One region of the Pseudoalteromonas piscicida genome, then DNA from elsewhere that is predicted to be linked to it. Evidence: predicted binding sites of a transcription regulator. Region 1 holds the regulator's gene; the other holds the start of a gene.

Region 1 (3,886 bases):
ACTAATGCGCAGCGCGAGAGTAGATATTCGCAGCTATTTAGTATTGAGTGCGACAGCACAGATGAATGTGTTACAAGAAACAGTAAGACACTTCAAAAAAGTAAATTTAAGTGGCTGTATTTTCACAAAACTTGATGAAAGTCTAAGTTTAGGTGAGATAATTAGTATAGCGATTCAAAATCGCTTGCCAATAGGGTATCTTACCAACGGTCAGCGAGTGCCGGAAGACATTCGTGTAGCAAATGCTCAAAAGCTAGTAAAAAAGGCTGAGCAATTGTATTTAAAAAGAATAAAAGCACAGCACTCTCGACGTGTACCTGTAGCGTCAGAGTCAGTAGGAATGTATGATTAACACAGTTTTAGATCAAGCAAGTGGCCTGCGTAGAATGAGTCAAAATAGCAACCAGGGTGTAAAAGTAATAGCCGTGACCGGTGGAAAAGGTGGGGTGGGTAAAACCAACGTCTCGCTCAATACTGCCATCGCTATGGGCCAACAAGGACAGCGAGTTCTCGTTTTAGATGCGGACTTGGGCTTGGCAAACTGTGATGTGATGTTAGGTCTAAGGGTAGAAAAGAATCTGTCACACGTGTTGTCGGGGGAGTGTGAACTCGATGAGATTCTCGTAGAAGGTCCCGCAGGTATCAAAATTGTGCCGGCGACCTCAGGCTCTCAAAATATGGTAGAGCTGACTCCTGCGGAGCATGCAGGACTTATTCGCGCATTTAGCGAGCTTAACACCCAATTTGATGTATTAATTGTTGATACTGCAGCAGGTATCTCAGATATGGTTCTGAGCTTCTCTCGAGCTGCACAGGATGTGATGGTTGTTGTGTGTGATGAACCGACTTCCATTACCGATGCTTACGCGTTGATCAAAGTTTTAAGCAGAGAGCATGGTGTCTACCGTTTTAAAATTGTTGCCAATATGGTTCGCAGTATGCGTGAAGGGCAAGAATTATTTGCTAAACTTTCAAAAGTTACAGACCGTTTTCTTGATGTTGCACTGGAATTAGTGGCCACCGTACCGTTTGACGAAAACATGCGTAAATCATCTCGCAGACAAAGAGCTATCGTAGATTTATTTCCGAGCTCCCCTGCGGCGATTGCGATTAAGGGACTTGCCGCTAAGGCAGTTAAATGGCCAATTCCGCATCAACCTTCCGGTCATCTAGAATTTTTCATTGAACAACTTGTAAACGGGTGATTATGGCTTCTCCGGTCAATAGAGCTGCGGGATATCAAACTTCAGACCACATTCATAAGGTGGTTGAACGGCATGCTCCACTTGTCAAAAAAGTGGCGTGCCACCTGATTGCTCGACTTCCGGCAAGTGTGCAACTCGACGACCTCATCCAGTCAGGAATGATCGGATTGATTGAGGCATCTAAAAATTTCGATGCAACTAAAGGAGCTAGTTTCGAGACCTTTGCGGGGATCCGCATTCGAGGTGCAATGCTAGATGAAATCCGCCGCGGTGATTGGGCCCCTCGTTCTGTTCACAAAAATAGCAGAATGGTTGCTGAGGCCATCTCTGAGTTAGAATCTCTCCTTGGTCGAGAACCAAAAGACACTGAAATCGCTGAAAAACTTGATATATCTTTAGATGAGTACCATCATATTTTACATGATGTAAATGCAAGTAAAGTTATCGGCATTGAGGATCTTGGGGTTGATGAAGATGTGATAACCCCGGCAAACAGCGATTTTGCGCTAGACAAACCGTTTAATAACGTTAAAAATGAACGTTTTAACGAGTCTTTAGTAAAAGCTATCAAAGCGTTACCCGAAAGGGATGCTCTGGTTTTGTCACTTTACTATAACGACGAAATGAATTTAAAAGAGATTGGTGCCATTCTAGATGTCAGTGAATCTCGAGTAAGCCAAATTCACGGTCAGGCAATGATAAAGCTTAAAGCTAAAATCAATGACTGGATAAATTAGAGTACATAAAATAGTTGGGTTCGAACCTCACTGGAGGAAGTTTTGGATAAGAACATGAAGATTCTCGTGGTTGATGATTTCTCTACTATGAGAAGAATAATCAAAAACCTATTAAGAGATTTAGGCTTTACCAATGTTCAAGAAGCTGATGATGGTAGTACAGCACTTCCGATGCTACAAAATCAGGAGTTTGACTTTGTAGTAACTGATTGGAACATGCCAGGCATGCAGGGTATTGATCTGCTTCGTGCTATACGCGCAGATGAAAAGCTTAAGCACATTCCAGTGTTGATGGTTACCGCAGAAGCGAAAAAAGAACAAATTGTTGCAGCAGCGCAAGCTGGGGTAAACGGATATATTGTCAAACCGTTTACTGCAGGCACGCTCAAAACTAAGCTTGAAAAAGTATTTGAGCGACTAGGCTAAACAGCAAGGGGATATGGCCTATGTCTGTAAATGCTGCGCCGCAAATTACACTTGAACAAGCCAAGCAACTTGTTGAGCTCCTAGAGCAAGGTGAACAAGAAAAAGCTGACCAGCTGATTTTAGAAGCTGCTAACAAAGAGCAATCGGAGTTGTTTGCGGAAGTTGGAAAGCTAACTCGCCAATTACACGAGTCCTTGAAGAACTTTGAGCTGGATACTCGACTCTCAGATCTCACGACAGAGGCTATACCTGACGCCAAGCAGCGTCTTAATTATGTTATGGAAATGACAGAAAACGCTGCTAATAAAACGATGGACGCGGTCGAAGAAAGCTTACCTCTTGCGCAAAATCTTGCGGATGAGTTAGCACAAATAAAGCCAACTTGGGATCGGTTGATGAGCAGAGATATTCAACTCGGTGAGTTTAAGTCTCTGTGTCATGATCTCGACAGCTTTATGCAGACTTCAAAGACACGTACAGACGAATTACAAGGTTTGATGACTAACGTGCTGATGGCTCAAGACTATCAGGATTTGACTGGGCAGGTTATCCGCCGCGTCATTGAGCTTGTGAGAGAAGTAGAAGATAGTCTCATTCACCTGCTGACTGCATTTGGGACTTCAGATGAAGCGCCTTCAGCTGCAGTGAAAGCGGATGAAAGCGAAATAAAAACAGCTGAGATTATCAGTGATGAATTGTCTGGGCCTGAAGGTCCAATTATTGACGCTGAATCGCGAGATGATGTGGTTTCTGGTCAAGACGAAGTCGATGACTTACTATCTAGTTTAGGCTTCTAGTTGGAGAGTGTGTATGAGCTTTGAAGTCGATGAAGATATCTTGCAGGACTTTCTTGTTGAAGCAGGCGAAATATTAGAACTGTTATCTGAACAGCTTGTTGAACTAGAAAATAATCCTGAAGATAAAGAACTTCTCAATGCGATTTTCCGTGGCTTCCATACTGTAAAAGGTGGAGCAGGCTTCCTCGGCATGACCGAACTGGTTGATGCCTGTCACGGTGCAGAGAACGTGTTTGATGTACTACGACAAGGGCAGCGAAAAGTAACGTCTGAATTGATGGATGTTATTTTGCAATCTTTGGATACGATCAACGAAATGTTCGCTTGTATTCAAAATCGTGAGGAACCGGAAGCTGCCGATCCTGTGTTGCTTGAAACCCTCCACAAACTCAGCCAACCTGCATCTGAAGATGAAGTCAGTGAAGTGATTGACGAATCTGTTTCTGAGCCAGAACCTGTGGTGCCAGATTTGAGTGCGGATGATATTTTATTCGATGCAGATGTTGACTCTGGCGATGATAGCAGTTCCAGCATTGATGAGATAACAGAAGAAGAATTTGAAAATCTATTAGATGAATTACACGGTTCAGGTAATGCTCCTGCTGTTGCTCCGGCAGCTAAATCCGATGCTGTATCAACCGCAGATGATGGTGACATTACCGATGACGAGTTCGATAATCTCTTAGATGAACTCCATGGTGTTGGGAAATTCGGTGGAGCA
Region 2 (3,886 bases), 1.5 Mb from region 1:
GTCGCCGATAAATCCCAGTTATTGGAGTAAAGTTCGTTAGTGACTCTAAAATCGTCCGTGTGACCCGAAACAGTAATTTCACCGGGTACATCTTTAAGTAATTCTGCAATTTCAGCAATCACAGGTTCAAACTTAGGTTGTAAAAACGCACTGCCTGCAGGGAAAGAACCATTCTCTTGAATACGAATAATGATTTGTTGTCCTAGTGACTCAAGCTCAATTGCACCATCCATTATTTGCTTCTCTAGCTGCTGCGCAATCTTTTTAACAAGCTCGTTTACTTGCTCTTGGTCTGCAGAAGCAATTGCTTGCGTTGACGCCATTTCCTGTGCAGTACTGGCCGACTCACCACCACGCTTATTGCCGCGCTGCTCTTGCCGACCACCCGCAGACGATTCATCACCGGCCTGAAACTCAAGCATCTGTTGCGTCATTTCTACGGTTTGCTGTTGAATCGTTTCAATTGGTGTTGGCTCTGGCTTACCTGGGGTAAATTCCATCGCGATAACGCTGGTACCTTTAGGGATATCCTTTACTTCAATTTTATTTTGCACACCAAAAGCAAACTTCATCGATCCTGCAATTTGCTTAAACTTCAGCACGTCCATTTCGGAGAATGCCAATAGCAGTACGAAGAAGCACATTAACAACGACATGAGATCAGCAAACGTTCCCATCCAGGCCGGAAGACCTGGAGGGGGCATTTACATTCTTTCTCATCTGACATGATTATTCCTCAGCCTCAGCGCCACGTTTAGACTCAGGCAAATAATTTTTCAAGATGCCTTCAATAACTTTTGGGTTTTGACCATCTTGAATGCCTAAGATTGCATCTAAGATAAGGCGCTGGTTTCGCTCTTCTTCATCTTTACGAAGCTCAAGTTTAACCTGAATAGGGATCGCTACCACGTTAGCTAAGAACGCACCATACAAAGTTGTTAAAAGTGCAACGGCCATAGCTGGCCCGATTGCTTTCGGGTCGTCCATGTTAGACAACATAGCCACCAAGCCTATGAGAGTTCCGATCATGCCCATCGCAGGCGCAATATCTGCGAGGGATTTAAATAAACCCGCGCCTAGTTCATGTCTTGAAGACGTCAGGGAAATATCTTTTTGCAGTGTGGCACGTACAACATCAGCATCATGACCATCGACTAGCATATCGACGCCTTTACGCATAAACTGGTTGGGAATTTCGGCTTCTTCTAATGCTAAAAAACCACCTTTACGCGCAGAATCAGCAAGCTCAACGGCTTTCTCAATCAGCTCCTCTGGGGTTTCAATCTTAAACATAAAGGCCTTTCCGGCCACTTTACCAATTCCGAAAAACTGTCCAAGCGTAAAGTTAGACAATACGATAAAAATTGAACCACCAAATACGATAACGACGGAAGGCGTGTTATAGAACATAGCGATCTGGCCATCACTACTTAGTACCATGGACATTACAATTAAACCTATGGCACCCAGGATCCCTATTACCGTTGCTAAATCCACATGTCCTCCGGGGGAAGTTATTTGTGATAAATCACGCAGTTATTATTGTTTGAGTTATCGGCAAGTTTTTCTACAACTTAACACTATTATATTAAAAAGTGTTTAAAATGCGAGTTTATAGCAGATCTTGTAATGCCGATACTCGGTCAGATCAAAAAGTCTCTGGTTTTTTTGACCTTGGCGCGCAATCCCCCTAAAATTGCCACACTTTTACTTTACGGGTCAGCGTGACATATGGCGGTAAAAAAACCTGATAACTTGAGCTTTGAAGAGGCCATGCAAGAGTTGGAACAAATCGTTGCAGACATGGAAAACGGTAGCCTACCTCTCGATCAAGCACTTAAACAATTTGAGCGTGGGATAAAGCTCGCAAAAGCGTCAAACCAAAAACTTCAGCAAGCTGAGCAACAGGTCGCTATTTTGATGGGCGAAGATGAGCAAGCACAATTACAGTCATTTGATAACGAAGCCTAATGTCAGCAAAACTACAAGAAAAGCTCCTGTTTGCTAAAACTCGTGTTGAGAACACCGTTTTACACTATTTTGATAGTGTGCTTGATACCGAAGAGAATATAAAAGCTGCTACTCGTTACAGCATAGAAAATGGTGGTAAACGTTTACGACCATTTTTAGTGTATTGCACTGGTGAGCTATTTGGTGCGGTTCCAGCAGACTTAGACAAGGCCGCCGCCGCCATAGAGTGCGTTCATAGCTATTCGTTGGTGCACGATGATTTACCCGCAATGGATGATGACGAACTTAGGCGTGGCCGTCCAACTTGCCATATTCAATTCGATGAAGCGACAGCTATCTTAGCCGGTGATGCCTTACAAACTCTGGCTTTTGAGCTGTTAAGTGAACATCAATTCGCAGTAAACCAACATGCCCAAATAAAAATGATTTCAGTGCTAGCCAAGGCATCGGGTCTACAGGGCATGGTTGGCGGTCAAGCGCTTGATATAGCCGCGACCGATCGTTCAATTACCATAGAGGAACTTGAACGCATTCATAAGCTAAAAACAGGTGCGCTGCTAAGCTGTGCTGTAGAGCTTGGGATCTTATGCGGCAATCCAGAGCGAGTTACGGAGCAAGCATGTAATGCAATACGCACTTATGGTCGTGCAATTGGCCTAGCATTCCAAGTCAGAGATGACATTCTTGATGTAGAAGGTGACACGATAGTGCTTGGTAAGCCACAGGGTTCTGACTTGGAACATAATAAGTCTACCTACCCTGCATTGTTAGGTTTAGAGCAAGCAAAAGAAAAAGCCGAACAGTTGATAGATGAGGCACTGGATGCACTTACAGTAATCGACGGTGACACAGAAATACTTGCAGATTTAGCAAAATACATCATAGATCGAGAATATTAAGCTGACGTATAAAATAACTGCGCCAAGCTAAGAAAATAGTCACAAGTACTTTGTAAACGCTGGCTAACATAATATCATGGCCAGTTAGTGAAGAATTTTAATAATTATGAAGTGAACCACGCGAGGAATTGCGCTGAGATTCACTTAGGACTCTGATAAATACCATGAAACTTGATAGTAGCAAGTATCCTTTACTCGCGTTAATTGACGACCCAAGTCAACTCCGTCAATTACCCCAGCACAAGTTAACCGCGTTTAGTGATGAGCTTCGCGAGTATTTGCTGAACTCAGTCTCTCAAAGTAGCGGTCATTTTGCATCTGGCTTAGGCACTGTAGAGCTTACCGTGGCTTTACACTATGTATATAACACACCAAGCGATAGGCTAGTTTGGGATGTAGGTCATCAAGCCTATCCGCACAAGCTACTGACAGGCCGAAGAGATCGGATGCATACTATTCGCCAAAAGGATGGCTTACATCCTTTCCCCTATAGAGAAGAAAGCGAATACGATACGTTTAGTGTCGGCCATTCTAGTACCTCAATATCAGCGGCACTTGGTATGGCAATTGCTGCTGAAAAGGAAGGCATTGGACGTAAAACCGTCGCCGTTATTGGTGATGGTGCAATGACCGCAGGCATGGCATTTGAAGCCATGAACCACGCTGGCGACATCAATCCGGATATGTTAGTGATCCTAAACGACAACGAAATGTCTATCTCGGAAAACGTTGGCGCACTTACAAATCATTTCGCGAAGATCCTTTCTGGTAGTTTTTACACCAATATTCGCGAAGGCAGCAAAAAACTGCTGTCCGGCGTGCCTCCAGTTAAAGAGCTTGCAGGTCGCATGGAAGAGCATTTAAAGGGGATGATAATCCCTGGTACCTTCTTTGAAGAGCTAGGTTTTAACTATATAGGGCCAATTGACGGACATAATGTAGAGACGCTGGTAGATACGCTGCGTAATATGCGAAACTTAAAAGGTCCTCAACTATTACACGTTAAAACCCAAAAA

What was found. Region 1 encodes FliA, which starts transcription of late flagellar genes. Its sites were predicted from a motif close to CTAAAGNTNNNNNNNNNNNNGCCGATA; they were not measured.
Region 2: a site for FliA is predicted at 1,553-1,579, ahead of pomA (flagellar motor protein PomA). Genes of this name have one in related genera too.

The regions. Positions count from the first base shown of each region.
Region 1 covers NZ_CP021646.1:2,304,024-2,307,909, reverse strand. Annotated here, with positions in the region: gene flhF (flagellar biosynthesis protein FlhF) at 1-352, shown strand, start outside; gene B1L02_RS10790 (MinD/ParA family ATP-binding protein) at 345-1,205, shown strand; gene B1L02_RS10785 (RNA polymerase sigma factor FliA) at 1,208-1,942, shown strand; gene cheY (chemotaxis response regulator CheY) at 1,985-2,368, shown strand; gene B1L02_RS10775 (protein phosphatase CheZ) at 2,389-3,165, shown strand; partial or broken gene B1L02_RS10770 (chemotaxis protein CheA) at 3,179-3,886, shown strand, end outside.
Region 2 covers NZ_CP021646.1:760,810-764,695, reverse strand. Annotated here, with positions in the region: partial or broken gene B1L02_RS03615 (flagellar motor protein MotB) at 1-727, opposite strand, end outside; gene pomA (flagellar motor protein PomA) at 730-1,497, opposite strand; gene xseB (exodeoxyribonuclease VII small subunit) at 1,732-1,971, shown strand; gene ispA ((2E,6E)-farnesyl diphosphate synthase) at 1,971-2,870, shown strand; gene dxs (1-deoxy-D-xylulose-5-phosphate synthase) at 3,035-3,886, shown strand, end outside.